Linked DNA regions of Maricaulis maris MCS10. The protein of the gene in region 1 interacts with the protein of each later gene in a pairwise test. Links are inferred from orthologs where the notes say so. Each region holds a gene or a part of one and is shown on either strand. Other genes may lie near its edges.

The links.
Region 2: the proteins of MMAR10_RS06330 (region 1) and ybgC interact in binary tests that used the Escherichia coli proteins (3 or more experiments, as listed by UniProt). The link is inferred for Maricaulis maris MCS10 from one-to-one orthologs.

The regions. Positions count from the first base shown.
Region 1 is NC_008347.1:1,316,966-1,332,110, reverse strand. Bases 4,526-7,291 are described here. They hold MMAR10_RS06330 (acyl carrier protein), read right to left. Parts: upstream 6,144-7,291; coding sequence 5,907-6,143; downstream 4,526-5,906. Other genes in these bases: MMAR10_RS06320 (hypothetical protein), read right to left, coding at 7,053-7,291; fabG (3-oxoacyl-[acyl-carrier-protein] reductase), read right to left, coding at 6,301-7,038; fabF (beta-ketoacyl-ACP synthase II), read right to left, coding at 4,614-5,897; mltG (endolytic transglycosylase MltG), read right to left, coding at 4,526-4,592. Outside these bases: MMAR10_RS06365 (peptidylprolyl isomerase), read left to right, coding at 1-125; 4-hydroxythreonine-4-phosphate dehydrogenase PdxA, read left to right, coding at 125-1,147; 16S rRNA (adenine(1518)-N(6)/adenine(1519)-N(6))-dimethyltransferase RsmA, read left to right, coding at 1,144-2,013; gmk (guanylate kinase), read right to left, coding at 2,017-2,673; MMAR10_RS06345 (YicC/YloC family endoribonuclease), read right to left, coding at 2,663-3,544; more of mltG, read right to left, coding at 3,546-4,525; more of MMAR10_RS06320, read right to left, coding at 7,292-7,379; fabD (ACP S-malonyltransferase), read right to left, coding at 7,389-8,336; rpsF (30S ribosomal protein S6), read left to right, coding at 8,577-8,930; rpsR (30S ribosomal protein S18), read left to right, coding at 8,942-9,196; rplI (50S ribosomal protein L9), read left to right, coding at 9,209-9,838; MMAR10_RS06295 (replicative DNA helicase), read left to right, coding at 10,022-11,506; alr (alanine racemase), read left to right, coding at 11,499-12,599; DNA repair protein RadA, read left to right, coding at 12,687-14,063; MMAR10_RS06280 (CvpA family protein), read left to right, coding at 14,081-14,725; purF (amidophosphoribosyltransferase), read left to right, coding at 14,722-15,145. UniProt on the Escherichia coli protein: Carrier of the growing fatty acid chain in fatty acid biosynthesis.
Region 2 is NC_008347.1:2,625,497-2,640,832, reverse strand. Bases 6,221-9,177 are described here. They hold ybgC (tol-pal system-associated acyl-CoA thioesterase), read left to right. Parts: upstream 6,221-7,454; coding sequence 7,455-7,901; downstream 7,902-9,177. Other genes in these bases: tolQ (protein TolQ), read left to right, coding at 8,854-9,177; MMAR10_RS12525 (ester cyclase), read left to right, coding at 8,129-8,683; ruvB (Holliday junction branch migration DNA helicase RuvB), read left to right, coding at 6,400-7,458; ruvA (Holliday junction branch migration protein RuvA), read left to right, coding at 6,221-6,345. In the rest of the region: tkt (transketolase), read left to right, coding at 1-549; MMAR10_RS16420 (SMP-30/gluconolactonase/LRE family protein), read right to left, coding at 599-1,678; MMAR10_RS16415 (cupin domain-containing protein), read right to left, coding at 1,874-3,058; MMAR10_RS12560 (hypothetical protein), read right to left, coding at 3,202-3,759; MMAR10_RS12555 (hypothetical protein), read right to left, coding at 3,817-4,356; MMAR10_RS12550 (hypothetical protein), read right to left, coding at 4,543-4,860; crossover junction endodeoxyribonuclease RuvC, read left to right, coding at 5,207-5,707; more of ruvA, read left to right, coding at 5,704-6,220; more of tolQ, read left to right, coding at 9,178-9,522; MMAR10_RS12515 (ExbD/TolR family protein), read left to right, coding at 9,527-9,961; MMAR10_RS12510 (cell envelope integrity protein TolA), read left to right, coding at 9,975-10,790; MMAR10_RS12505 (Tol-Pal system protein TolB), read left to right, coding at 10,818-12,179; peptidoglycan-associated lipoprotein Pal, read left to right, coding at 12,313-12,834; tol-pal system protein YbgF, read left to right, coding at 12,943-13,818; tRNA lysidine(34) synthetase TilS, read left to right, coding at 13,821-15,173; ATP-dependent zinc metalloprotease FtsH, read left to right, coding at 15,277-15,336.

The DNA.
Region 1 (15,145 bases):
CCGGCCCGGGTGTTCCCACCCGCGATGATCTGGAAAGCCAGCTGCGCGGCCAGCAATTGTCACTGCTGTCGCGCCGTTGGCTGCGGGATCTGCGTCGCGACTCAACGGTCGAGATCCGAAACTGATGACCCAGCTGTCACCCGTCGCTGTGTCGATGGGTGATCCGGCCGGGATCGGCCCCGAGATCATCCTGAAGGCCTGGCAGAGCTGGCGCCGTCGCAATGGTGTGCCGCCCCTGATCGCGCTCGGCGATATCGACGCCTTCACCGCGACAGCACAGGCACTTGGCCTTCCTGCCCCCTGTCCGCTGCCCACGCCGACCCGCGAAGCCGCCGAAACACTCGACGGCCTGCCGGTGTTCGACGTCGGCGTCAAAATCGCCGCTCCGGTCCGTCCCGGCCAGCCCGACACGGCCAATGCCGCCTGCACCAAGGCCGCCATCGAAACCGGCGTCCGCCTGGCCCTCGACGGGCAGGTCAGCGCGCTGGTTACGGCACCGATCGCGAAATCGGTAATGTATGAGGCCGGCTTTGCCTTTCCCGGACATACCGAATTCCTGGCCGAGCTGTGTGCGGACCATCCTGTCGATGGCCCCAAGGGACCGGCGATGATGCTGGCCGGTGGCGGCCTGCGTGTGGTCCTGGTCACGATCCACGAGCCGCTGGTGCGGGCACTCTCGCTGATCACGCCTCAACGAGTCGAAGCTACTGCCCGCATCACCGATGCCGCATTGCGCCGCGATTTCGGCATCGCCCGGCCCCGCCTCGCCCTGGCCGGCCTCAATCCGCATGCTGGCGAGGGCGGCGCTCTGGGTGATGAAGAGATCGATATTCTCGATCCGCTCGCCGCGCGTCTGAGGGCTGACGGCATCGATATCACCGATGCCCAGCCGCCTGACACGCTATTCCATGCCGAGGCGCGAGCCGGCTATGATGCGGCCATCTGCCTCTATCACGACCAGGGCCTGATCCCGGTGAAAACCCTCGACTTCCATGGCGGCGTCAACATCACGCTGGGCCTGCCCATCGTCCGCACCTCGCCCGATCACGGCACCGCCTTCAACATCGCGGGACAGGGCGTGGCCAGGCCCGACAGCCTGCTGGCGGCGCTGGAGCAGGCCGTGAAAATCGCGGAGTGCCGGGCATGAGCCTCGACCAGCTGCCGCCGCTCCGGGATGTCATCGCCAGCCATGATCTGGGCGCAAAGAAGTCGTTCGGACAACACTTCCTGCTCGACCTCAACCTGACCGCCAAGATCGCCCGCCTCGCCGGGGATATGAGCCGCGACCAGGCCATCGAGGTCGGCCCCGGCCCGGGCGGGCTGACCCGCGCCATCCTCGCCGAGGGCGCGGCCTCTCTCCTGGCCGTCGAGATGGATTCCCGCTTCCTCGGCGCGCTGGACGAAATCAATGTCGCCTCGGGTGGGCGCCTGACGGTCGAACAGGGCGACGCCCTCGAGGTCGATGAAACCGCGCTCCTGACCGGTCCCGGCGACAAGGTCATCCTGTCCAACCTGCCCTATAATGTCGGCACGCAATTGCTGATCAAATGGCTGCAGGCAGAGCCGATCTGGTGGCGCCGCGCCGTGCTGATGTTCCAGCGCGAGGTCGCCGACCGGGTCGTCGCCCAGCCGGGCGACAAGGCCTATGGTCGCCTGGCCGTGATCTCGCAATCACGCTGCCAGGCCCATCTGGCCCTGAAAATCCCGGCGCGGGCCTTTACCCCGCCGCCCAAGGTCGAATCGGCCGTGGTGGTGCTCGATCCGCTGCCCGAGGCGCAGCAGTTCAAGGATGTTGTCGCGTTGGAACGGATCACGGCCTCGGCTTTCGGCCAGCGCCGCAAGACGCTGCGCCGCAGCCTTGCCCAGGCCGCCGGTCAGGGCGGTACCAGCGCCGACGCGCTGCTGGAGGAAGCAGGGCTGAATGCCGGAGATCGGGCCGAAGTGATTGATATCACCGGCTTCCAGTCACTGGCCCGGGCCTGGCGCGCCGCCTATGATGCCGGACGCGCCTGACGCCTATTGTTCCATGATGGCGTCGACGAATTCTTCCAGCCAGGGATGACGCAGACGCTTGAGACGTTCGGCGTGGAGGATCTCGTTGAGCTTTTCGAGCGCCCGGGCGAAATCGTCATTGACGATGACATAGTCATACTCGTGCCAGTGCGAAATCTCGTCCTTGGCGCGGGCCATGCGGTCCTTGATGATTTCGGTCGTGTCCTGGCCACGTTTGCGTAGGCGGTCTTCCAGCAGCGCCAGTGACGGCGGCAGAATGAAGACACGTACGGCATCATCCGGCGCGGCAGCAGCCAGCGCCTGGGCGCCCTGCCAGTCGATATCGAAGACCACATCGCGACCGTCCTCGACAGCCTCCATGACGGGCGTCTTCGGTGTGCCGTAATAGCGACCGAAGACCTCGGCCCACTCGAAGAACTCGTCGTCCTCGATCTTCTTCTTGAACTCGTCGACCGAGATGAAGTGATAATCCTGGCCATCGACCTCGCCCGGGCGCGGCTTGCGCGTGGTCGCCGAGACCGACAGGACCACATCAGGGTTCTGGCTCAGCAGGCGCTTGGACAGGGTCGTCTTGCCGGCCCCGGACGGGCTGGACAGGGCCAGCAGCACGCCACGTCGGCGACCACGGAAGATCGGGGCGGGGTAGCCATCACTCGACATTCTGGATCTGCTCCCTGAACTGATCGACCGTATTCTTGAGCGAAAGCCCGATCGCGGTCAGCGAAGAATCGGAGGACTTCGAGCATAGAGTGTTCGCCTCGCGATTAAACTCCTGTGACAGGAAGTCCAGCTTGCGGCCCACCGGAGAGCCGGCGGAGAGCAGATCGCGCGCTGCAGCGATGTGGGCGACGAGACGATCCAGCTCCTCGCGCACATCCATCTTCATCGCCAGCATGGCCGCCTCGGTCGCCAGCCGGTCTTCCGGCAGGCCCTCGGGCAGGAGTTCCGCGAATTTGGCAGCCAGCCGGTCGCGGATGGCATCGGTCCTTGTCGCGGCGTGGCCGGCGGCCTCGCCGGTCAGGCGGCTGATTTCATCGACATGACCTGACAGCACAACCGCAAGGGCTGCGCCCTCTTCGCGACGCGCCGCCCTCAGCCCGTCCAGGGCCTCGGCCAGACTGGCCAGCAGGGCCTTGTCGAGCGTCGCCGTATCGCTATCGGCCCCGGCCTGCTCGGCATCGATCATGCCGGGCAGGGCCAACATGCCGTCCAGCGTCGGTCGGCGGACTTGATCGCCTTCGAGTAGCGGGGCGGCCTGATCGAGCAGGCTGCGCAGGCGCGCCAGGTCGATCCGGACCGAGCCGGCTTCGCTTTCCCGGCGCAGATTGAGCGTGGCATTGACATTGCCGCGGGCAAATCGCGCCTTGGCCAGTTCGCGGGCCTTCAACTCCAGTCGTTCAAAACCATTGGGCAGGCGAAAACGTGCCTCCAGCCCCTTGCCATTGACGCTGCGCGCCTCCCAGGTCCAGCTCCAGCCCGGAGCCTGGCCGTCGACACGGGCAAAGCCGGTCATGCCTGAGAGCACGCCCATCTCAATTGCCCCCATTGCGACGCTGGCGCTCGACCCGGCGCCAGACCGCGACATTGCGCTGGTGCTGGGCATAGGTATCGGCGAAGGCGTGACCGCCGGACCCGTCGGCGACGAAGAAGAGCGCCGTGCTCTCGGCCGGATTGAGGACGGCGGCAATCGATTCGGCACCGGGATTGGCGATCGGCGTCGGTGGCAGGCGCGGGATCTGGTAGGTGTTCCAGGCGTTCTCGGTATTGTCGATTTCCGAGCGACGCAGCCCGCGCCCCAGGGGGCGGCCCTGGCTGATGCCATAAATGATGGTCGGATCACTTTCCAGACGCATGCCGCGTCGCAGGCGGTTGACGAAAACCGCGGCGACCTCGGGGCGTTCCGACGCGACACCGGTCTCCTTCTCGACCACCGAAGCCAGGATAATGGCCTCCTCGCGGCTGGTCACAGGCAGGTTTTCGGCGCGGGTCTCCCACAAGCGGTCCAGCAGTTCGGTCTGGGCCGCAGCCATGCGGTCAAGGACTTCCTGGCGCGCGGTGCCACGGGTGACCAGATAGGTCTCGGGCAGCAGCGTTCCCTCGGCGGGAATATCGCTGATCTCACCGGTCAGCACGTCCGCCGCATTCAGCGTTTCGACGATCATGGCGCTGGTCAGGCCTTCGGCAAAGGTGACCGGATATTGCACCGTCTGGCCGACGCGGAGTTGTTCGTAGATCTGCGCCATCGAGGCCTGAGCGGGTATGCGGTACTCGCCCGCCCGCAACACGCCCTCACCGCCATCCAGCGTCACCGCGACGCGGAAGATGCGGCGATCGCTGATCAGGCCGGCGTTTTCCAGCTGGCTGGCGATGGCGATCAGTCCGGCCCCGCGTGGCAGGAGAATAATGGTTTCCTCTTCCGCCGGTCCCGGCGCGGCGAATTCGGCCTGCATCCACTTGTAGCCGCCATAGACGGTGCCGGCCGCCACCAGGGCGAGGACAAACAGGATTACGATCAATCCGATGAAGATACGGACCAGGCCGGATTTGGCCTTGGCCTTGGGCGCGGGCGCGTCGCTCATAATGGTGTCCCCGAAAACGCTTTACTCGGCCGCGACAAATACCACGGACGCATTGGTGCCGCCGAATCCGAATGAATTCGACAGGGCGGCGCGGACCGGACGCCTGACGGCCGTGTGCGGCGCCAGGTTGATCGCGGTCTCGACCGATGGATTGTCGAGATTGAGGGTTGGCGGGCAGACACCGTCGCGTATCGCCAATATCGAGAAAATCGCCTCTACCGCCCCGGCCGCTCCCAGAAGATGGCCGACCGCTGATTTGGTCGAGGACATCACGACATCGCCAGCGGTCTCGCCAAACAGGCGCTCGACGGCGCGCAGCTCGATCTCGTCACCCTTGGGTGTCGAGGTGCCGTGGGCATTCACATAATCAATATCCGCCGGTGTCAGGCCGGCATCCTTGAGCGCCGCCGACATCGAGCGGAAACCGCCATCGCCATCTTCGGCGGGCGCCGTGATGTGGTAGGCATCGCCGGACAGGCCATAGCCCTTCACTTCGGCATAGATGGTCGCGCCGCGGGCTTTCGCGCGCTCGTAATCTTCCAGGACGACCACACCGGCACCCTCGCCCATGACGAAACCATCGCGGTCGGTGTCATAGGGGCGCGAGGCCTTTTCAGGCGTCTCGTTAAAACCGGTAGACAAGGCCTTGCAGGCAATGAATGAGGCGATGCCCAGACGGCAGACCGTCGCTTCGGCGCCGCCGGCGACCATCAGGTCGGCATCGCCGCGGGCGACCATGCGGGCCGCGTCGCCAATGGCGTGGGCCCCGGTCGAACAGGCCGTCACCACAGCGTGGTTGGGGCCCTTCAGGCCGTGCTTGATCGACACCTGGCCGGAAGCGAGGTTGATCAGCATGCCCGGAATGACAAAGGGAGAGAGGCGGCGCGGCCCCTTCTCGTGCAAGAGGACCGAGGCCTCATAGGTGGTTTCAAGACCACCAATGCCGGATCCGATCATCACGCCGGCACGATGCCGCTCCTCTTCGGAGGCGGGCTCCCATCCTGAGTCCGCAATCGCCTCGTCGGCGGCTGCGATCCCGTACAGGATGAAATCATCGATCCGGCGTTGATCGCGGACGCTCATGACGCTGTCGGGGTCGAACACCCCGGCCTCGCCTGCCCGTCCACCGCCGCGTCCGTCCTTGCGCGGAACCAGCCCGGCCACACGGCAGGACAGGTCCGAGGTCTCGAAATGCTCGATGGAGCCCAGACCGGACTGACCGGCGAGAAGACGTTCCCAAACGACTTCCCGCCCGCAGCCCAGCGGCGTTACGAGCCCGATACCGGTGACGACAACGCGGCGCATGAGGGGGTGTTAGCCCACCTTCTCGGAGATGAACTTCACGGCGTCACCGACCGTCTGGATGTGCTCGGCGGCGTCATCCGGAATTTCGATGTCGAATTCTTCTTCGAACGCCATAACGAGTTCGACATTATCCAGGGAGTCGGCGCCCAGATCGTCAATGAAGCTGGCTTTGTCGGTGACCTTTTCGGCCTCGACATCAAGATGCTCAATGACAATTTTGGAAACGCGCTCGAGAACGTCAGACATTTCAGACCCTCATAGTGATTCACCGCGCCAATATAGCGGTGCAGGACAGGACGGGAAGCGGCGAAACAGTCGCCATCCCAAGATGCGCGGGCAGTTAGCATGTTTCCTCCGGCAAGACCAGAAGTCGAGGCGCTACCCGCAGGTTGAACTTCTACAGTTAAATCATCGCCATGCCGCCATTGACGTGCAGCGTCTGCCCGGTGACATACCCGGCTTCTGCACTGGCGAGATAGACAACAGCATTGGCGATATCATCACCACTGCCCAAGTCTCCGGCCGGAATCTTGGCCAGAATCGTGGAGCGTTGGTCCTCATTGAGGACGTCTGTCATCGGCGAGGCGATGAAGCCCGGCGCGACGCAGTTGACCGTGACACCGCGGGCGGCAACTTCCTGCGCCAGCGATTTGGAAAAACCGATCATGCCGGCCTTGGAGGCGCAGTAATTGGTCTGGCCCGGATTGCCGGTCACGCCGACCACCGAGGTAATTCCGACAATGCGGCCCCACCGCGCCTTCATCATGCCGCGCAGGGCGGCACGGGTGAGGCGGAAATAGCTTTCCAGATTGACCTTGATGACCGTGTCCCAGTCCTCATCCTTCATCCGCATCAACAGCTGGTCCTTGGTGATGCCAGCATTGGCGACCAGGATATCCAGCGAGCCCATGGCCTCGGCAGCCTGTTTGGGCAGGGCATCAACGGCAGCAGCGTCAGACAGGTTGCACGGCAGGACATGGGCGCGCTCGCCCAGATCATCAGCCAGTTCCTGCAGCACGTTTTCGCGCGTGCCGGACAGGGCGACCGTGGCACCCTGGGCGTGAAGCTTGCGTGCAATCGCATTGCCAAGCCCGCCGGTCGCACCGGTCACGAGGGCATTCTTGCCAGTCAGATCGAACATGGTGTGTCCTGTTGCTAGAAAAGAAATTCAGTCACGAGCAGCCAAGCCAGCGACAAAGCAGAAAGTGCGAGCCAAGCCCAACCCAGCTGGGTTGGGCGAGATCTGATAAAACGGGATATGGCAAAAAGCGCCGGAGCGCCAATCACGGCACTGGCAATCCCCAACATGGCCTCGTCCCGCGTCATTGCGCTGAACGCCGACCCGATTCCGGCCAGCGCGATAGCCAAGACTATCCCGTCCAGGACGAGTGCCGGAACAAAAGCATTTCGCTCCTTTTTTACCCGTCTGGCCGACAACCGTTCGAGGACGGCGTCACGGGAATAGTCTTCCGTGTCGGACATGCTGAACGCCTACTCCTTCAAAGAGGCTGCAAAGGCTTCCAGCCCCGCTGCCGCATTGAGCGGGACACCTGTGGCATCCTTGGTCGTCCGCTTGAGCATGGTCGAGAGCACCTTGCCGGAACCGGCTTCGGCAAGCGTGGTGATGCCGGCCTCCTCGACCATCCACAACACGCTTTCGCGCCAGCGGACACGGCCGGTGACCTGTTCGACCAGCTGTTTGCGGATCGTTTCGACGTCGCTCGTCGGACGGGCGGTGACATTGGCGACGACCGGCACCGACGGCGCCTTGATGGTTGCGGCAGCGAGCGCCTCGGCCATGGCATCGGCGGCGGCCTGCATCATCGGGCAATGGAAGGGCGCGGAGACCGGCAGCTTCATCGCCTTTTTCAGGCCCAGCTCAGCCGCCTTGGCAATGGCCGCGTCGATGGCAGCCGTGGACCCGGAGATCACGATCTGGCCGGGCGCATTGTCATTGGCAATCGCGCACACGCCAGCCGTTGCGCCGGCAGCAACAGCGGCGGCAGCCAGGTCTTCATCAGCGCCCAGAAGCGCCGCCATGGTGCCTTCACCGACCGGCACAGCTTTTTGCATGGCCAGACCGCGCAGCTTAAGCAGTTTGGCGGCGTCAGTGATCGACAGCGCGCCGGCGGCGGCGAGAGCCGAATACTCACCAAGACTGTGACCGGCGACGAATTCGGCGGCGTTGACGTCTACGTCAAACTCAGCCTTGAGGACCGCCATCACGGCCAGGCTGGACGCCATCAGGGCCGGCTGGGCATTCTCTGTCAGGGTTAGCGTTTCGATCGGGCCGTCGGCCATCAGGCCGCTGAGATTCTGATCCAGCGCCGTGTCGATCTCGTCAAGCACAGCCCGGGCACTGGCGAACTCGCCGGCCAGTTCCTGCGCCATGCCGACCGACTGGCTGCCCTGTCCCGGGAAGACAAAAGCGAATTTCATGGTGATCCCTCCCCCATGAAGATTTGAGTTGAGGCTGACTAGCCCCTGTCATGGTCCGCGCGCAAGAGGGGATGCGGCTTGCACATGCAGGCTGTTTCCGGTAATGCCCGCGCTTCGCTTGGTTGCGGTCCTTGTTTCAGACCGTCGGAACGTGGTGTTCCGACAGGGGCAAGGAGCCGCCGCAGACCTGCCCGACCCTTCGGCAGGCATGCGCCGCAACCGTTATCGAAGGGAGCCTTCATGGCACTTTACGAGCACATCTTCATCGTGCGCCCGGACGTTTCGCCGGCGCAGATGGAATCTCTTCTCGAAGAGACCAAAGCCCTGATCGAAGAAAAGGGCGGCAAGACCGGCAAGATCGAGTACTGGGGTCTTCGCAACCTGTCCTACCGCATCAACAAGTCGCGCAAGGGTCATTACGGCCTGATCGACATTGACGCGGAAGCTGACGTCATCAACGAACTCGAGCGCCTGCAGCGCCTGTCCGAAGATGTCATCCGTCACATGACGCTGCGCGTTGAAGCCCACACCGAAGAGCCGTCGGCCATCCTCACCAAAAAGGATGATCGCCGCGGTCGTCGCGAGCGGAATTAGGAGAACGAACGATGTCATCAGGCAATATTTCAAACCTGCCCGCGCGCCGTCCGTTCATGCGTCGCCGCAAGGTCTGCCCGTTCTCCGGTGAAAATGCACCGGCGATCGATTTCAAGGACCCCAAGCTCCTGCTTCGCTACATGTCCGAGCGTGGCAAGATCGTCCCGTCCCGCATCACCGCGGTCTCGGCCAAGAAGCAGCGTGAACTGGCCCGTGCCATCAAGCGTGCGCGTCAGCTGGCCCTGCTCCCCTATGTGGTCGATTAAGGAGAACTGACGATGAAACTGGTTCTCTTGGAACGTGTTGAAAATCTCGGCGTCATCGGTGACGTCGTGTCCGTGCGCCCCGGCTTCGCTCGCAACTTCCTTCTGCCGCAAGGCAAGGCACTGCGCGCAACCGAAGCCAACATGGCGCGCTTTGAAGTCGAGCGTGAGCTCCTCGAAAAGCGCAATGCCGAACGGGCTGCGGAAGCTGCTGAATCCGGCAAGACGATCGATGGCGAAAGCTTCGTCATGATCCGTCAGGCCGGCGAAAGCGGTCAGCTCTACGGTTCTGTCACCTCGCGTGACATCGCCGAGATCGTGTCGGAAAGCGGCACCAAGGTCGTCCGCTCGCAGATCGCGCTCAACGCGCCGATCAAGACGCTCGGCCTGCATGAGCTGAAGATCAAGCTGCACGCCGACGTGTCGGTGACCGTGACGATCAACATCGCCCGGTCGCAGGATGAAGCCGAACGCCAGGCCGCTGGTGAAGACGTGATCGCAGCCCAGGCTGACGAAGATCGCGCCATCGCCGACGCCCAGGCCGCCGAGCTCTTCGAAGCCAGCGAGGAAGGCCAGGAACTGGCTGCCCAGCGCGAAGCAACCGAAGACGCCGGTGCAGACGAAAGCGAAGAGACAGAAGCGTAAGCGACTGTCACTTCTCACGTTTGACGGAAACGGGCCGGTCACCAGACCGGCCCGTTTTCTTTTGCAGGGTCGCAGGCGGTTATCCACACTTGTCCACAGGCCAACCACTCAGCTGTGGGCAATCACCGCCGGGACCGTATCAGGGGGGTGTATCGCCGCGCCGCCTTCTGTATCCCAATAGGCATGACCACTGCACTCCTGCCCTATGAAGCCGAGACCGACGTCGCCGAGCTGGACTCAGCGCCGCACAATCTGGATGCCGAACAGGCCTTCCTGGGCGCCCTGCTCTACGACAACGAGATGTTCCACCGCGTCGCCGACTGGCTGAAGGCGGAGCATTTCTATGATCCGGTCCATGGTCGCATCTTTGAGACGGCGACCGACCTGATCGGCCGTGGCTCGCTGGCCGATGCGGTTGTGCTGAAGACCCATTTCGATCGCGATGACGGTCTCAAGGATATTGGCGGCACCACCTATCTCGCTGTGCTGATGGAAGGCGCCGCGACCGGCAATGCGGCGGTCGAATACGCTCGCATCATCTATGAGCTGGCCCTGCGCCGCGAGCTGATCCGCATCGGCCATGACCTCGCCAATGCCGCCAGCGCCGACGCCGAAGTGCATGCCCGCGACCTGATCCAGGGCATCGAGCAGAAACTGTTCAACCTGGCCGAGGCCGGCTCGACCTCGCGCGGCTTTGTCAGCTTCAAGCAGGCCCTCACCGAGTCGGTCGCGTCCGCCGCTGCCGCCTTCGAGCGTGATGGCGGGCTGGCCGGCATCTCGTCCGGGCTGATGGAGCTGGACCGCAAGCTGGGCGGCATGCACCCGTCCGACCTGATCATCCTCGCTGGTCGTCCGTCGATGGGGAAAACCTCGCTGGCCACCAATATCGCCTTCAATGTCGCCAAGGCCTATGAACACGAGCTGCAGCCGGATGGTTCAAAGAAGACGACCAAGGGCGGCGTGGTCGGCTTTTTCTCGCTGGAAATGTCGGCCGAGCAGCTGGCGACACGTCTCATCGCCGATCATACCAGCATTCCCGGCTACATGATCCGCCAGGGCATGATCGACGCCACCCAGTACGAGGAAATCCGCGACGGGGTGCTGGAAATCCAGAGCCTGCCGCTCTTCATCGACGATACCGGTGGCCTGCCGATCTCGGCGCTGGCCGCACGCGCCCGTCGCTTGAAACGGACCCATGGTCTCGATCTGATCGTGGTTGACTACCTGCAGCTGATCACCTCGACCAAGGCCGGTTCCGGCAGTTCAAGGGTCGAGGAAGTCTCCGAAGTGACGCAGAACCTGAAAGCCCTGGCCAAGGAACTCGCGGTCCCGGTGATCGCCCTGTCCCAGCTCTCCCGCCAGGTCGAGAACCGCGAAGACAAGAAGCCCCAGCTCTCCGACCTGCGCGAATCCGGCTCGATCGAGCAGGACGCCGACGTGGTCCTCTTCGTCTATCGCGAAGCCTATTACAAGGAACGCGAAAAGCCGCGCGAGGACACACCGGAATATCACGCCTGGGAAGATGAATTCCGCCGCATCGAGCGGGTCGCTGAAGTGGTGATCGGCAAGCAGCGCCACGGTCCGATCGGCACGGCGAAACTGGCCTTTGACGGCATGCTGACCAAATTCACCGATCTGGAAACGCGCTTTGACGACCCGCATGAGTGATACCGGGACGTCGTCCCGCCGAGCCCATCCGGCCCCACGGCTGATCATTGATCTCGCCGCCATCAAGCGTAATTACGCGGCCCTGCAGACGCTCGCCCCCACCGCCAGTGTCGGCGCCGTGGTGAAGGCCAATGGCTATGGCCTCGGCGCGGCGCAAGTCGTTCCCGCGCTTGCTGATGCGGGGTGCCGCTGTTTCTATGTCGCCCATACCTCCGAAGCGCGCGAAGCACGCGAAGCCCTGGCCGGACGACCGGCCGACATTTTCGTCTTCAACGGCTTCTGGCCGTCGGAACTGGCCGAGTTGCGCCAGCTTTCGCTTTTCCCGGTCATCAACGACCTGCAACAGCTGGAAGACCTGCGCGCGCTGGCACCGGACCTGCCCTGCGCCATCCATTTCGATACCGGGATGAGCCGTCTGGGACTCGACGCGGCGGAGACCGAGGCCTTGCTCGCCGACCCGGCCCGTATCGACGCGCTGGACGTCCGGCAGATCATGAGCCACCTGGCCTGCTCGGATGATCCGGACCACCCCCTCAATGAGCAGCAGCGGCAACGATTCGAGCGGATCCGCCACGCCCTCCCGGGCATTCCCGCAAGCCTGTCCAACTCGACGGGAACGCTGTTGGGCCAAGCCTATCATTTCGACATGTTGCGCCCCGGCCTGGCCCTGTTCAGCGGCATGCCGGCGCCGGGCCAGGCGTCGCCCTTCGAACCGGTTGTGGCGATTGACGCTCCCATCCTGCAGATCCGCACCCTGCAGCCCGGCGACACGGTCGGCTATGGCGCCTGCTGGACCGCCGACCGGCCCCGCCGGGTGGCCACGGTCGCTGCCGGCTATGCAGACGGGCTTTTGCGCGCCTTCGGCAATGGCGGCTATGGCCGCATCGGCGAAACGCAGGTGCCGATCCTCGGCCGGGTCTCGATGGACCTGATCTGTGTCGATATCGACGCCGTCGAAGAGCCCGTCCGGCCCGGCGATCCGGTCCGGTTTCTCGGCCCCGACATCGAGAACATGGCCGACAGCGCTGCGACAATCTCCTATGAATTCCTCGTCCGCCTCGGCATACGCTTCGATCGAAGCTATTTGCGCTGATGCAGACCGGTCGGACTGGCGACACCCACATGACATGTTCTGTCATCCCGATGGGCTGGAATGCCCCCAACAAGGGAGATTGATCGAATGGCGCGCGCTGAAACCAATTATGTCTGCCAGTCCTGTGGCGGGGCCCAGCCCAAATGGGCCGGGCGCTGTGATGCCTGTGGTGAGTGGAACACCCTGATCGAGGAAGCGCCCTCGGCACCGCTGGGCACCCAGGCCACTGCGGGGAAACGACGGGGCCGCGCCGCGCGTCTGAACCTGGTTGATCTGGGCTCGGAAAGCCCGGAACCCGCGCGCCTGCAATCCGGCATCAGTGAGCTCGACAGGGTCTGCGGTGGCGGCCTGGTGCCCGGCTCGGCCATTCTGGTCGGCGGCGATCCAGGCATCGGCAAATCGACGCTCCTGCTCCAGATGATGGCCCAGATCGCCCGCAGCGAAGCCCGCGCCATCTATGTCTCCGGCGAGGAGGCCATTGACCAGGTCCGCCGCCGGGCCCGACGGCTCGGCCTGGCAGACGCTCCGGTCTCACTGGCCTCGGAGACTTCCCTGAACGACATTCTCGACGGGCTGAAGGCGGAAAAGCCCGACATTGTCGTGATCGATTCGATCCAGACCGTCTGGTCCGACCAACTGGCCGCGGCGCCGGGTACGGTCGCCCAGGTCCGTGCCTGCGCCCAGGAGCTGGTCCGCTTCGCCAAGAAATCCAACTGCACGGTCATTCTGGTCGGCCATGTCACCAAGGACGGCCAGATCGCCGGCCCGCGCGTGGTCGAGCACATGGTCGATGCCGTGCTCTATTTCGAGGGTGAACGCTCGCACCAGTTCCGCATCCTGCGCGCGGTCAAGAACCGCTTCGGCCCAACCGACGAGATCGGCGTGTTCGAAATGGGCGACAAGGGACTGGCCGAGGTCACCAACCCCTCCTCACTCTTTCTTGACGGACGCGGCGGTGACACGCCGGGCGCTGCCGTCTTTGCCGGCATGGAGGGAACCCGCCCGGTCCTGTCCGAAATCCAGGCGCTGGTCGCACCGGCCGCCTTCGGCACCGCGCGCCGGGCCGTGGTCGGCTGGGACAGTGGCCGCCTGGCCATGGTGCTGGCGGTCCTGGAAGCCCGCTGCGGTGTCGATATTGCCGGACGCGACATTTTTCTCAACGTGGCGGGCGGTCTGAAAATCACCGAACCGGCCGCCGATCTGGCCGTTGCGGCGGCCATCGTGTCCTCCGCGCTCGACGTGGCCCTGCCCGCCGACGGGGTCGTTTACGGAGAAATCAGTCTTTCCGGCGATGTTCGTCCGGTCGGACGCAGTGATTCGCGCCTCAAGGAAGCTGCCAAGCTCGGCTTCACGCGGGCCATCGCCCCCCAGGCTGCGGCCGACGAGACCGCCCCGATCCGGGTTGATGGCGTGGCCACGGCGCTCGAATTGGTGCAAACTCTGCGGGCTATGGCGGGCGAGTAGTTAGGAGTGTCGCGGCGATGGATTCAACGCTTACTGCCTTTGACGGCATTGGTCTGACCATACTTCTGGCCTCGGGTCTTTTGGCCCTGGTGCGCGGTTTCGTCCGCGAGGCCCTGTCGGTCACGGCTTTCGTTGCGGCCTCGCTGGCAACCTTGTGGGCCCTGCCCGCCTTCATCGGCCCGGCCCGCGACCTGATCGATCCGGACTGGCTGGCCCCGCTGGCCATCGGCGCCATCGTCTTCATCGTCATCTATCTGGCCGTGACCTTCGTGACGAGCTCGCTCTCGCGGGGGCTCGCCAAGGGCGAAGACGTCAATGTCGTCGATCGGACGCTGGGCTTTGCTTTCGGCCTTTTGCGCGGGCTGGTCCTGCTGGGTCTGGGCGTGATCTTCATGGCCGCCACTTTCGGCGTTGACGGCCGGCCGCCGGCGAGCATTACCCAGGCGCGCATATACCCGCTGGTCAACGCGACAGCGCGGGCCCTGCAAACCCTGGCCCCGGAGAGCTCGCGCATTGGATCGACCGCGCCACTGCCTGGCGGTCGCGACGACCCGATTGCAGAAACAATAAGAAATAATGACACGTCCTATGGCAGACGCGACCGAAACCGACTAGATGACCTCATCGGTTCGACCACGGATGACCAGGAAGACGATGGATGAGCGACCACAGCGCCATTCCCGCCACACTGACCTACGATCCGGAGAGTGATCGCCCTCAGGAAGAATGCGGCGTGTTCGCCGTATATGGCGCAGACGACGCCTCCATCCTGACCGCGCTCGGCCTCCATGCGCTGCAGCATCGAGGCCAGGAAGCTTGCGGTATCGCGACCCATGACGGGTCGCGTTTTCATATTGAACGCTATCTCGGCCTCGTCGGTGAGAACTTCACCTCACCCGACATGCCGCAACGCCTGCCCGGCCGCGTCGCCATCGGCCATGCGCGCTATTCCACCCAGGGCGCCTCGGTGCTGCGCAATGTGCAGCCTCTGTTCGCCGACGTCCGAGGCGGCGGCATCGCCCTCGCCCACAACGGCAATCTGACCAATGCCCGCGTCCTGCGCGAAGAACTGGTCAATCACG
Region 2 (15,336 bases), 1.3 Mb from region 1 along the record:
CTGCGGGCCATCCCGAACATGCATGTCTTCCGTCCGGCTGATGCGCTCGAGACGGCCGAGGCATGGGACTTGGCACTGCGCCGGATCGACGGCCCCTCCGTGCTCGCCCTGTCGCGCCAGAAACTGCCGTTCCTGCGCAGTGATGACGGCAGCACCAACCTGTCTGCCAGCGGCGCCTATACTCTGTCCGATGATGTCGGTTCGCCGGACATTGTCCTGGTCGCAACCGGATCGGAAGTCTGTCTGGCTGTCGAGGCGGCCCGGACCTTGCGCGCCCAGGGCCGCAAAGTGCGTGTGGTGTCAGCCCCGTGCCTGGATCTCCTGCTTGAGCAGGGCGACGCCTATCTCGATGAGCTTTTCCCCGCCGGCATTCCAGTGGTTGCCTGTGAGGCGGCGCTGCGCTTTGGCTGGGATCAGGTGATCGGCCGCAAGGGCGGATTTGTCGGAATGACGGGTTTCGGTGCAAGCGCGCCGGCCGAGGACCTGTACGCACATTTCGGGATCACCTCAGCGGCGATTGTCGAGCAGGCCGAGGCGTTGCTGGCCTGATCCGATCAGGTTTGCGGACCTTCGCCCTGACCCGTCCCCGATGGCCAGGTCAGTCGCCGGCGACGAAACCCGTCGTGCCGGGGGCTTGCAACCCAGCCTGTACGGCGGCCTGTGGAAGCCAGGCGATATAGCTGCAATCGGATGACCCGAACCAGAGGTCCTGGTCCTCGGTCAGGACCATGTTCGAGACATGGCAAAGCCGGTTCTCGGGATCATGGAACGACGCGATGATTTCGGCGTTTTGCTCGTCAAGAACGGCGATGAATGGCCTCGCCGAGCCGCCATCAGGCCGTGCCCAGGCTGGCAGTCGCGAAACGATCCGTGCGAGCCACGGGCGTGTCCTGATTGTCCGCAAGGCCGAGCTGCGTCCGGCGGGAAGGGCGACGAACAGGTGGCCGGAATTATCGGTCGCCAGCCCGTCGGGCAGGCCGGGCAGATTGCCGGCAAAAACTTCAGTCTCACCGCGTCGCGGGCCATCGATCCAGTGCCGCAGTATCCGATAACGGAAGGTTTCCGAGACATAGATCGAGAGGCCGTCAGAGGCGAGGGCGATTCCGTTAGGATAGTAGAGGCGGTCAGCCGCAAGCCGGGTCTGGTGCGTGCGCGGATCCCAGACATATAGCGCGCCGTGTGGGCGGTTCTCGAGCATGTCCAGCACGTGATCCCCGTCAGGGGTGCCTTCATCGTGCAATACTGACGAGTCGGTGAAGTAGATCTCGCCTTGTCTGGTGATGGCAAGGTCATTGGCAAAGCCGAATGGGTAACCCGGCACGCCGACACTTACGCGGGTCGCGTCGCCGGAGATGACGTTGACCGCGAACAACCCGTCTGACGTCGTCGCACCAAGCGTGCTGGAACCAATCCAGGCCAGACCAGAAATCGGCAGGTCATCGAGTTCAGCGATCACTGTCGGCGTCATGCCGGGCGATTCGATCCTGACGATTTTGCCGGAAGCATTGCCGGAATAGATCTCACCATTCTCGCCCAGCGCGACGCTGTGGGCCGTTCCGCTTGCGCCGAGATCGTAGAACTGGGCCGACCCCAAGGCGGTATTGGGGGCGAGCGGACCTGTCATGGCAGGAGCTTCCGGCTCGTCCCAGTAGACCGGATTGATGGTCGACGGCCACATCAGCCAAAGGACAGCAAAGACTGCTGCAAGGGAAACAGTTATGGTTCCAGACCGAAAACGCATGCCAACCCGCGAAAAATTCGGTGGCCCGAACAGGTCGGGCCACCACAAAGGGGCGCATCTACTGTTTTAACCATGTCCCGGACAAGGCAGGCAGAGGTTTTGAATTATAACAAGGCGTACGTGAGGGGCAGATCAAACAGGAATGATCAGACCAAACGCATGGAGCTTGCCAAGTGTTTCAATCGCCGCGCTATCGTCCTGACCAACGAAACTCGCCGCAGTCACAGTGCCGCCATCGAGCAGGGTGTGCAGACCTTGTTCGGCCTCGGCTGGAAACCGGACTTCGCCGCCAGCAGTGATGATGACGTTCTCCGTTTCATCACCGGCAAAGCGCCACGGCACGAACGGGCGCAGTTTGAAGGTCTGGCTGGCTGAATTGGGTGCGAGATAATTGCTGATGGCGCCACGGGTATTGGGCACGCGTGACCGGATGAAGCTATCGACAAAGAAGTCCATTGCACCGTCAACGCTCATCTCTCGGGCCAGCATCTCTGCCATGTCCCTGAATTGGACTTCCGCATCGGTACGATCAAAGTCAGGGCGAGCAAAACCAGGCGGGAGTGAGTGGCGCATGGCGGGCGTGCGCAAGGCAACTTCCGAGACCGCTTCGAGCATCAGGTCGGCCCAGGTTTTCACGATCAGGCCGAGCGTGATGTGGAGCGACGCCGTGTCACCATGCGTTTGCGCGTCGTGCATCAATCCGCGAGGAACGTAAATGCACTCACCCGCCTTGAGCACGAATTCGGCAACGGGTTCTCCAGCCTTGTGGGCATCCGGCCGGAAGCCTTCACCGCGATAGGGGTTTTCAACCGGCGTCTCGTAGAAACGCCACAGCTTCTCACCTTCGATCTGCATCACGAACACGTCGTGATCGTCGTAATGGGTGTTGAAGCCCTGATTGTCAGGCGGGGTCAGATAGATATTGGTCTGCACATGGCAGCTCAAAAGCGACTCAACGGCGCGGCAGAACTCGCCGAGCACGGCATCCATCATATGCAGTTGGGGCAGGATGATCGTCGCGCCTTGGCGATACTGGTTGGCGACGCCGCCGCGGTCCACATAGCCGGTATCGAACATGTAGTCTTCGCGCTGCACCGGGGGTTCGGAGCGGGCCATGTCCAGGGCCCCTTCACGCAGGTCGATGCTGGAGACGATGTCGTCAATGCGGGCAATTGACAGCAGGCCGGCATACCGGCCCGGGTCCTCACGGTGAACGATCAACGGCTTCTTTTCGTGGTAGTCCCGAAAAAAGGTTTCACGATCAATTGGATCGATCATGGCGCGAAACGGATCGGTCAGCCAGAGCGGTGCAGTCATGTGGTCGGTCTCCCCCGAATGTTCGAAAAAATGTTAGCGGCGGCCGGTGCCGTTGTCGCCTGTCTGGGTGTGATCAATAGTGTCGCAGGCATGAAAAACCCCTCGCGCCGGAGCGGGAGGGGTTCTTCGTCAGCGATTATTGCCTAGCAGCGTCGGCCCCCACCGGCGGGATCAGCGTAATTGCCGGAGTCATTGTCGGTGCAGGACCGGCTGCCGCCGCGTCCTCCGCCAACCGGGTCGGCATAGCGACCGGTATCGCTGTCGGTGGTGCCGCGGTAGTTGCCGCCGCGTCCACGTCCGGCGGGGTCAGCATAGCTGCCGCTGTCATTGTCGGTGATTCCCGAGCTACCGCGTCCGCGACCGGCCGGATCAGCATAGTTGCCGCTGTCAGCATCGGTGATGCCACCGCCGCGCCCGCCGCCAACAGGGTCGGCATAGCGGCCTGTGTCGCTGTCGGTCACGCCGCCGCCGCGGCCATTGCCGACCGGATCGGCATAGCGGCCGGTGTCACTATCCGTAACGCCGGTTGTGCGGCGTCCGCCGCGCCCGGCTCCGGCCGGGTCAGCATAGGCTCCGCTGTCACTGTCAGTGTAGCCGGTCGTCGCGCAGCCCGCCACGGTTCCGGCGGCGCCGGTCACGACGGCCGCTCCGGCGACCCGGGTCAGAAACGAACGGCGGGAAAGTTTTCCACGTTTGGCCATTTATGCCTCCCTGTGTGGTTCCGGGCCCGACCAGATCGAGCCCGGCTCACGTCTCGATTAACGGCAGCGTCGACCGCGGCCGCCGGGGTCGGCGTATGTGCCTGAATCGCTGTCGGAGCAGGAACGGCGACCGCGCCCGTTTCCGGCTGGGTCGGCATAGGCTCCGCTGTCACTGTCGGTGACCCCTGAGCGTCCACGACCATTGCCGACAGGGTCAGCGTATGTGCCCGTATCGCTGTCAGTGACCCCGGATGAGCGCCGTCCGCGGCCATTGCCGGCGGGATCGGCATACGAGCCTGTGTCGCTGTCCGTGATGCCGGAACGTCCGCGACCATTGCCAGCCGGGTCGGCATAAGCACCGCTATCGCTGTCCGTGATGCCGGAGCTTCCCCGTCCATTGCCAGCGGGGTCAGCATAGGCACCGCTATCGCTGTCGGTAATGCCGGAGCTGCCGCGCCCGTAGCCGGCCCGGTCAGCATTGGCGCCGCCGTCGCTGTCCGTGGCTCCGGTGCGGCCATAACCGGCCCGGTCGGCATAGCTGCCGGTGTCACTGTCGGTGCGGCCGGTGCGGTTTTGAGCGCTTGCTGTGCCGGTCACGGCACCTGCTGCGCCGGTGGCAAGGGCTGTGCCGGCCACTCTCGTCAAGAACGAGCGGCGGCTGAGCTTACCTTTTTTGGCCATGAAGATACCTCTTTATCGTGTCCGGCAATCCCCCACGAATTGCCTGGCGTCCCTCACGATCAGAATATGACAACGGCGCCTGAAGGCGCCGTTGCATGTGTCTTACAGGCTCGGGCCGCGGCCGCGGCCGCCCGGGTCGGAGCAGCCGGAGCTGTCTGTGTCTGTATAGCCAGTGTTGCCGCGACCAAAACCGGCCTGGTCGGCACAGGAGCCGCTGTCGCTGTCGGTGCGACCGGTGCGGCTGGTGCCGTGGTTGGCATAGTCATTCGGATCCGAGTCAGTGATCCCGGTGCGGGCAACCCCATCAACCGGATCGGCGTCTGAGTAGCGCTGCACGACTGCGGCGCCCGCAACGGTGGCGATGGCGCCCGTGGCAATGGTCCCGCCAGCGACGCGCGTCAGGAACGAACGACGGCTCAATTTGCCTTTTTTGGCCATGTTTCAAAATCCCCCTGGATCTATATGTGCGTTGGCTCCGAACTTCCGGAACCTGTTGTAAAGCCTGTCTGAGTCTAGGCGTGCGAATGGCACGGATCAAACAAAAGGTGAATAAATTAAAACGTGAAATAACAATGGCATATGAGTATTCATGATAATGATCCGCAATAAAAATGACTATGAGAATGGTTTGCACTGATTTTTCATTGCGAATGCGATTAGCTTGCAAGAATAGGCTGATCAGGACGTTGAGTACCGCGGGGGCTGTCGTTCTTGTCTTGTTCCGTGTGCCGGACTGGTGTTAGCTGGACCGCGTCGGGAGGAGCCAATGGCATTATCCGTGCGAATTCTGGGAATTGACCCGGGCTTGAGGCGAATGGGCTGGGGGGTGATACGCGTCGAAGGATCGCGACTGAGCGCAATTGCCCATGGCGTCGTGACGCCGCCGACCGCAGCGCCGCTGTCAGAAAGGCTCATGCATTTGTTCAATTCTGTTGGTGATCTGGTCCGGCAACACGGCCCGGACGAAGCCGCGATCGAGGAAGCCTTCATGGCTGCCAATGCCGCATCGGCGCTCAAGCTCGGACATGCCCGGGCGGCCGCAATGCTGGCGCCGGCGCGCGCCGGATTGCCGGTTGCGGAATACGCGGCCCGGCTGGTCAAGAAGTCAGTCGTCGGAACCGGCGCGGCCGACAAGGCACAGGTCGCCGCAATGGTCGGCATCCTGTTGCCGGGCACCAAGGCGACGGCGGATGCGGCGGATGCACTCGCAATTGCCATCTGTCACGCCCACCACCGCCGGGCGACCAGCCTGGGGAGCGCAGCATGATCGGGATGTTGACGGGGCGCGTTGCGGCACTGGGCGCCGATGAACTTGTGCTGGATGTTTCGGGTGTGGGCTATCTGGTCGGGGCTGGGGCGCGGACGCTGTCGCGTCTTGAGCCCGACCAGGACATTGTCCTGCATATCGAAACCCATGTCCGTGAGGACGCCTTCAAGCTGTATGGATTTCTCGACGACATCGACCGCGCCTGGTTCGTCCATTTGCAGAACATCCAGGGCGTCGGGGCGAAGGCGGCCTTTGCGATCCTGGATACGGTTCCGGTCAGCGAGATCGCCAATGCTGCCGCGCTGGGCGACAAGTCGACCTTTGCCCGCGCCAAGGGTGTCGGGCCGAAACTGGCAACCCGCATCGCTACCGAGCTGAAGGACAAGGCGCCGCCAACCGGTCGCAGCTTCTCTATCGGCCTGCCCGTTCACTCCGATGACGGAACCACTGGAGGAGCACCGGTCGCCCCGGCCGGGGGAGACAGCCTGGCTCGCGAAGATGCGGTCTCGGCCTTGGTCAATCTCGGATACAACGAAAGCCAAGCCCGACAGGCCGTCGCGAAAATCCTGAGGGATGCCGACTCCGAAGCGCCGCTTGGCGATGTGATTCGTCTGTCGCTGAAGGAACTCGCAGCGTGACCGGTCGCAATCGCGTGGACGCGGGCGTTGGGATCGCGCTAGACCCGAACCGTGATGACTGAGGAATTCGACCAGACCGAGGCGGAGCGCCTGGTGGACCGGGACATGCAGCCGGGCGACGGGCGGGACCGCGCCCTGCGCCCGCTCTCTTTTTCGGATTTCGTCGGCCAGAAAGCGGCCATTGCCAATCTGAAGGTCTTCGTTGACGCGGCGCGTCGGCGCGAGGAAGCCCTGGATCATGTCCTGCTGTCCGGCCCTCCCGGCCTGGGCAAAACGACCCTTGCCCAGATCGTGGCGCGAGAGATGGGTGTCGGGTTTCGCGCCACGTCAGGCCCGGTGATCGCAAAGGCCGGCGATCTGGCCGCCATCCTCACAAATCTCGAGCCGCGCGATGTCCTGTTCATTGATGAAATCCATCGCCTGGCACCTGCGGTTGAGGAAATTCTCTATCCGGCCATGGAAGATTTCTGCCTCGACCTGGTGATCGGGGAGGGGCCTTCGGCCCGCACGGTCCGGATCGAGTTGCCACCTTTCACCCTGGTCGGTGCGACGACGCGCGCGGGCCTGTTGGCAACTCCCCTCAGGGACCGGTTCGGGGTTCCCGTTCGACTGGAATTCTATGACGAGGCCGAGCTCGGCTTTATCGTGACGCGAGCCGCGGACAAGCTCGGTATCGGGGCGACGCCGGACGGAGCCCGGGAGATCGCCCGCCGCGCCCGCGGGACTCCGCGAGTGGCCGGGCGTCTGTTGCGACGCGTGCGTGATTTCGCCGAAGCGGAGGATGCCGATCATATCTCCGAGGCAGTGGCGGATCGGGCGTTGAAACGGCTGGAGGTGGATGCGATCGGCCTCGATAGCCTCGACCGGCGATACCTGCGGGCCCTCACAGAAAGTTTCGGCGGAGGGCCGGTCGGCGTTGAAACCCTCGCCGCGGCGCTGGCCGAGGCCCGGGACGCTCTGGAAGATGTCGTCGAGCCTTTCCTGATCCAGCAAGGCTTCATCCAGCGCACGCCGCGTGGCCGCCTTGCCACGGGCCGGGCCTGGGAACATCTGGGACTGGTACCGCCCCAAAGCGGTCAGCCTGCTGCGCCTGGAGGCTTGTTCGGGAAATGACCGATATGATGCAGCCGGCGTCGGGCGCCTTCGGCGACGATCACACCCACAGGCTTCCGGTCCGAGTCTATTACGAGGACACGGATTTTTCCGGTGTGGTCTATCATGCACGCTATCTCCATTTCTTCGAACGGGGACGTACCGAGAGCCTGCGGGCCTGCGGTATCCATCATTCAGAGCTGGCCGCGATGGAACCGGCCCTGGCCTTTGCCGTACGCCGCATGTCGGTCGAATTTGTCCGCGCTGCCCGTGTTGATGATGTTCTGGTCGTCGGGACCGGTTTCCGGCCGCAGGTCGGGGCTCGCCTGATGATGGAGCAGACAATTCACCGGGCAGATGAATTGGTCGCGTCGGCTTGTGTTGAGGCTGTATGCATCGATGGTGCGGGGCGTGCAAAGCGTCCGCCGGCATGGATGCGCAACAAGTGGCTCAGCTATGTTTGAACACGGCAGTGTTACTAACTCGCAAAAGCAATGATCGCGGAATCTTTACAGGCGAGATGACTTGCCCGAGCGCTCCGTGACGATTACCCCTGTAGGAAGTAAAGGGGTAGTTCTTGGCTGAAATCTGGAAAACACCGCAACGTACCGGGCCGGGTTCCTCCTGTTCGCCGGCTCCCCCTCCCAATTTCGAATTCAATATTGCCCGCGTGCTTCAGGATGGCGCCGACATGTTCATGCATTCTGTGCATGAACCGGTCGCTGGAGGTGAAGTCTGGGTGACGATGAGCCTTGTTCGGCGGTCGTCGGCCGGATTGATGACCGTCAAACGCCAGGTGTCGGCCCGTTTTTCTCCTGACGGAGACTATTGTGCCGTTTCCGGCGCGGCTGAGCGCGACCCAAGCCTGAAGGACGAGGCCTCGCTCAACAAGGCGCAGGTGAGTGCCTTCATCCAGATGGTCGTGCGTGAAGGCGGGGCCGAGCATCGTGATGCCTTCATCGATCGGGGACGTTTTGTCAGTCACACGCCTGGCAGCTGTTGTCGCCCTGAAGGGCTGGACGCGCTGGTCGCACGACGCCGGCCGCGACCGGGATTAGTCTATCATGGCGTTGACGATATTGTCGGCGAAGGCGCCTATGTCGCCGTCTTCTCCTGCTTTGACCTGGATGGTGAATCCTTTAGGGCCTGCGACCTTATGCGCCTGGAAGCCGGACGCATCGTCGAGCACTGGGATGTGGTCGAAGCCGTCGCCGCGCACTCGGTTGCGCACAACGACGAGACGTGATCGCGCAGTATTTGCGGTTATCACCTCCTGAAATTTGCCGTATTCGATAGGCAGGAACCGTTCCGGGCGGAATGCGTCAGCGCAGGCATGGAGTCTGCAAGGCGCCGGACGGTTTGTGAAAAACGGTATCGGAACCGCGTGCGTGGATCCGAAGCGCAAGGGTGAGCGTCATGGAGTCTTCTGTCGTCGAAATCGCGCAGGTCGTGGAGGGTTTCTCCTTCTATGCCTTGTTCATGCGCGCCGACTGGGTGGTAAAAGGTGTGATGGGCATTCTCGCCTTCATGTCGATCTGGTCCTGGGCCATTGCCATCGACAAGTCGCTGCAATTGCGCGGTCTGCACGCGAAGGGCCGGCAGTTTGAACGCGAGTTCTGGTCCGGCAGGTCACTCGATGCCCTGTCTGACCAGTTCGCCAAGAATGCCCGTGAGCCCTTCTCTCGTGTTTTCGCGGCAGGTTTGCGTGAATGGAAAGGCGACAACCCGGGTGGGCGTGTGGCCAAGGCTGCCGGCGCCGAAGCCGGTCGTCAGATGACCGAGTCCGAAGGCGGGCTGGGTATTCTCGCGACGATCGCGTCGGCCGCGCCGTTCGTGGGTCTGTTTGGCACGGTCTGGGGCATCATGAATGCCTTCCGCTCGATCGCCGCATCCCAGGATACCAATCTGGCAGTGGTCGCACCGGGTATCGCCGAAGCGCTTTTTGCCACGGCACTGGGTCTCCTGGCGGCTATCCCGGCGGTGATCTTCTTCAACGCCCTGTCCGCCAACCTCGCCAAATACGGGTCCCGTTTGGACGGTTTCGTCGACGAGCTGTCGGCCCTCGCCGACCGCGACGGGGTGTAGGCCGATGGCTGTGTCGCTCGACAGTGGCGGATCCGGTCGCGGACGTGCCCGCTGGAAGCCGAAGGCGGAAATCAATGTCACGCCCTTCGTGGATGTGATGCTGGTCCTGCTGATCGTCTTCATGATCACCGCGCCTCTTCTCACGGTGGGCGTTCCGGTCAATCTGCCGGAAACCGAGGCTCGCAACCTGCCAGCTGGTGAGGAGCCGCTGACAGTGACCGTCAATGCGGACGGGCTGATCTATCTCCAGGAAACCGAAATCCCGCTAACCGAGCTGGTGCCGCGCCTGCGGGCCATCGCCGGAACGGGTTTTGACGCTCGCATCTATATTCGCGCCGATGATGGTGCCGCTTATGGTGACGTGGCGCGCGTGATGGCGCGTATCAACGCGGCCGGTTTCTCCAATCTGGGCCTGGTGACGGACCCGGTGCAGCAGTAACGGCGACAATCTGGTGCGTGGTCTTGTTCTCTCCCTTTTCGTACACGGCGGTGTCATCGCTGCGGGGTTGATCTATCTGCCCCGCATGACCAGCGTGTTCGAGGCAACGCCGATTGTCCCGATCGAGCTGGTGACCCTGGGTGAGACAACCAATATCCGCGCCGCGCGTCCGGACCCGGAACCGGTCGTGGAGGAGGAACCGGCCGAGACGATCGATGATGTGATCGACGAGCCGGAACCTGAGCCCGCTCCGGAGCCCGAGCCGGTCGAGGCTGAACCCGAAATCATTGACGAGACCCCGGAAGCGCCGACTGAGCCCGAACCGGAACCGGAGCCGGATCCCGTGGAAGAGGCCCCGGAACCCGCACCGGAACGCCCCGCACCGGAACGCCGCCCGGCTGAGCCGTCCCTGAATGACATGCTGGGTGATCTGTCCAGAAGTGTCGCGGAAACGCGCGATGCCCAGGCCGTTGACGAAGGCCCGTTGCGTGCGGCGGTCGGTGATGGTGAACAGATGACGGCGACCCTGCAGGCCATGATACGCTCTCACCTGTCGCGCTGCTGGCGCGCATCGCTGGATGCGCCCGAGCCCAATGAGCTGGCGGTCCAGCTTGTGCTCAATCTGGACCGGTCCGGCGAGCTGACCGGGCCACCGCGCCTGACCGACCAGGCCCGCATCCTCAATTCGCCCAATCCCTATTTGCGCGTGGCCGGCGAGCGGGCCTTGCGCGCGGCCGTCCAGTGCCAGCCTTATCCGCTGCCGCCGGAAGCCTATTCCGAGTGGCGTCAAATTGAGGTCAATTTTTCGCCGTCCTTATACGGTGGCTAGTCACATTCGTTCCGGAGACCCTGTCCCATGACCCGAATTTTTGTCCTGTTCGCTGCGCTCCTCGCCCTGATTGGCTGGTCCGCCGCCTCCGATGCCCAGGAACCGCTGCGGGTCGATGTGACCCAGGGCAATCTCGATCCGATGCCGATCGCCGTGCCTGATTTTGTGGGCGCGTCGGACGAGGCCCTGCGCCGCGGCGCCGACATCACCCGCGTGGTCGCCAATGACCTGGCCAGCTCCGGCCTGTTCGCGCCGGTCGACCAGGACGCCTTCATCGAGGACATCGCCAATATCGACCTGCGTCCGCGCTTTTCGGATTGGCGGGTGATCAATGCCGATGCGCTTCTGGTCGGCAGCGTCACCATCCAGGAGGATGGCCGTCTGGTCGTCGGTTTCCGCCTTTGGGACACCCGCCTCGAGGAACAGCTTCTGGGCCTGCAATACCGCACCGCGCCGGAAAACTGGCGCCGGGTGGCCCATCGCCTGGCCGATGCCGTCTATGAACGCCTGACCGGCGAGACCGGCTATTTCAACACCCGCATCGTCTATGTCTCGGAAGGTCGCGGCATCGAGGGCGAGCCGATCCGCCAGCTCGCTTTGATGGACCAGGACGGTGCCAACCCGTCCTTCCTCACCGACCGTTCCTACATGGCCCTGTTGCCGAACTATTCGCCCAGCGCCCAGGAAATCACCTATGTGTCCTTCCTCGACGGCCAGGCGACGACCTATCTCTACAATCTCGAGACCGGTCGACAGGAGGCCCTGTTCGCCTCTGGTGGTGCCGGCGCTGCCAGCCAGGTCGATCCGGACGGGCAGAGCCTGTCAGCGCGTTTCTCGCCGGATGGCTCGGAACTGGCGGTGTCGATCGAGACACGGTCAGGACACGACATTCACTTGTTCGACCTGCAGACCCGCAATCTCCAGCGCCTGACCCAGCACCCGGCTGATGATGTCGAGCCGTCCTTCGCACCGGATGGCGAGCGGATTGTCTTTTCCTCGGCCCGCGGCGGTGGCTCGCAACTCTATGTGATGAACCGCGATGGCAGCGACGTTCAGCGCATTACCTTCGGATCCGGCCGCTATACGACACCCGTCTGGTCGCCGCGCGGCGATCTGATTGCCTTCACCAAACAGGTTGGCGGCCAGTTTTCGCTGGGCGTGGTCCGTGCGGATGGCTCTGGTATCGAACGCATCCTTTTTGAAGGCTACTTCGTTGATACCCCCGCCTGGTCGCCGAATGGACGCGTTTTGTTGTTCACTCGGGGCGAGCAACGCGCCAATGGTACCCGATATGAAATCTGGAGCGTGGACCTTGCCGGTTTCAACCTGCGGCGGCTGGCAACAGGCGGAATGGCGTCCGACCCGGCATGGTCGCCCTTGATTGAGTGAAGGATTTCTGCGTAACGTTTTATCCGGTAAACGGCACCATTGGGGGGGCCGTCGTCGGTTCGATATCACGCCATGCGTGATTGGGAGTAAGTCACAGGCTTTGTTTGCTTGGGCTGGATGAGGGTGTAACATTATGAAAATCAAACTGTTTGCTATTGCGGCGCTTGGGGCGTTTGCGACCGCTTGTGCGTCTACACCGGTCGAAGATACCGCACCGGTACGGGACACGCGCCCTGTTGATCCGCCTATCGAGGATACCCGTCCGATCGAAACCGGCCCGATGGCTGGCTCGCCGGATCATTTTGTCGCAACAGCCGGTGACCGTGTCTTCTACGGTCTCGACCGCCACGATCTCTCGGATGAAGCGCGTGCCACGCTGCGCCGCCAGGCCGCTTGGCTCGCCTCCTATCCGGGCACCCGCATCCTTGTCGCCGGCAATTGCGACGAGCGCGGCACGCGTGAATACAACCTGGCGCTTGGTGCCCGTCGTGCCAGCGCGGCGCGTACCTATCTGATCAGCCAGGGCGTCGACCCGTCGCGGATTTCCACGACCTCCTATGGCAAGGAACGGCCGAGCTGCTCGCAGTCCTCGGAAACCTGCTGGGCGGTCAACCGCAACGCCACCACGACCTTGCTGAGCGGTTATACCAACTAGACTGCCGCCGCATGAAACAGGAAACGCCCGTGACTGGTCCGTCGCGGGCGTTTTCAATTCCGGCGCCGGGCCGCAATTTCGCCGTCCTCTTCCGTTAGGTGCGTTCTCATGATCAGATTTGTTTGCCTTTTCGCGCTCACGGCGGCCATTGCCCTCAGCGCTCCCTCCCAGGCCCAGTCCCGCCGGGAACTCGCCGAACGCATCGACGCAACGGAAGTGCGCCTCGGCAATCTGGAGTCGGAATTCATGGCCGGTGACCCGGTCGCCGAAGCCCTGATCCGGCGGATGGATGAGCTTGAATACCAGGTCCAGTCCCTGACCGGTGAAACCGAGCGCCTCAATTTCGAAAATCGTCAATTGCGGCAACAGGTCGAAGCGCTTGAAGCGGAAGTGGAGGCCAACCAGCGGCCAGCGGAACCCATAATGGATGATGCAGCGGTCGCGTGGATGAATGAAGGCCTTGATGGGGCCGCACCGGAAGTCGATGGTTCCGCGATTGCGATCGTCGATCCGGATGACCCCCATGCCGAGGCCCGGGCGGCGGCAACCGGCGTGCTCGGTGGCGGCGGTGCATCGTCTGTGACCGAGATGGCGCCGGTCGACCCGGCCGTCATTTTCGAAGCGGCGCGGGCACGATTGGTCGACAGCGACTTTATCGGCGCCCAGGCCGGGTTCGAAGGCTTTATCGCCGACAATCCCGATCATGCCCTGACAGCTCAGGCCCAATACTGGTTGGGCGAAACCTTCTATGTGCGCAGTGACTTCACGCAGGCAGCGGACGCCTTCATTGCCTCCTTGCGCCTGCAACCGTCAGGCGAGAAGGCACCGGATGCCCTGGTACGCCTGGCCGCCTCGCTTCATGGCATGGGCCGGACCGAGGATGCGTGTTCGACCCTGGCCCGCTTCGGGCGCCAATTCCCCAACGCCGCTCCGGCTTCGCAAGCGCGGGCGGCCCGGGAGTCGGTGCGCGCCAACTGCCGCTAGGCGTGGTCGCGCGGGCTGTCCAAACCGTCAGGTCAGCTCTCGGCCGGCTTGCCGGGGAGGGCCCGCTGGGGATCGCCTGTTCCGGCGGCGGAGACAGTCTCGCCCTGCTGGTGATCGCGTCGGATTGGGCCCGGGCGAATGGCCGTTCCCTGCAAGTCCTGACGGTTGATCATGGCTTGCGCAAATCCAGTGCCGATGAGGCGAACCATGTCGCCGCCATGGCTGACCGTCTGGGCTGGCCCTGCACCTGCCTCACCTGGGATGATGCGCGCCCTGGCGCAGGATTGCAGGCGCGGGCCCGTGACGCCCGCCACCGGCTGCTGGCCCGGGCCTGTCGGGATTTGGGTTTGACGGAATTGGCGCTTGCGCACACCCGCGACGACCAGTCCGAAACCGTCTGGCTCCGACTGGCAGCGGGTGGCAGCTGGCGCAGTGCGGCGGTGATGTCTGACAGGGCGCCATCGCCTGTCTGGCCGGAAGGACGCGATCTCGATTTGCTTCGGCCGTGCCTGGATGTGACCCGTGCCGAATTGCGCCGCGTCCTGTCCGATGCCGGGATCGACTGGGTCGATGACCCGTCCAATGAGGATGATCGCTATGCGCGGGTCCGGGCACGCGGAGATCTCGGGCTATTAAGCGAGGCTGGCTTCCAGCCGGATCGGTTCGCAGAGCTGGGAGCGCTGTTGCGTCCGGTCCATGCAGCGGAACGGCGTGCGGCCTGGCACTGCGGTCAAGCTGCGCTGGTGGTTCACGCCTGGGGCGGTGTGAGCATCGACAGGGCGGCCTGGTCACGGATTGTCCCGGCGGTACGGCTTACCTTGCTGGACGCCCTGGTCATGGCGGTGTCCGGTCAGTCGGTGAGTCCGTCACGGGGCCGGCTGGTGCCGCTCGACGCCGCCATTCTGGCAAGCACATCGGTCACCGGTTGCGGCGTCCAGGTGCTGGCAGGGACTGCCGTGACTGTCTGGTTGATCCGCGACCGCGGAGCGGTTCTGGGACGGGTCGATCATGACGGCATCGACCCATGGACGGACCAGAGCGATGTTTGCCGTGTCTTTGACGGCCGCTTTGAAATTGCCACCAGCGCACGCAAACTTGAATGGGGAGTTTTGGGCGAGACATATGACGGGCTCACTTCCCGCGCTATATTGGACGCGGTGCCCGGTGCGGCGCGGGCCGGCCTGCTTGTCGCGCGCGAAGCGGGGCTGGTTGTGGTATTGGCAGGACTGGGGCCGGTCGCAGGCAGTCTGACCGCGGAGGCCGCGCATGTCCGCTCGCTGGTCGCGCACAGATTTTGCAGGCGTCTGCTTCCGCAACCGGCGGTCAGATGGTTTGATGAGCCTGAAATGGCCTGACAGACGCGGCAAGTTGCCGCCGGGCTGCTAGCCCGACTGGCGCCGGGGCGTCGGAGTGCCCATATCTGGTCGTGAATGACCGAATGATTGAACGGATAAACGCATGCCTATGAGAAATATTGCGATCTGGGCCGTGGTCCTCGTCCTGGTGATGGTCCTGGTT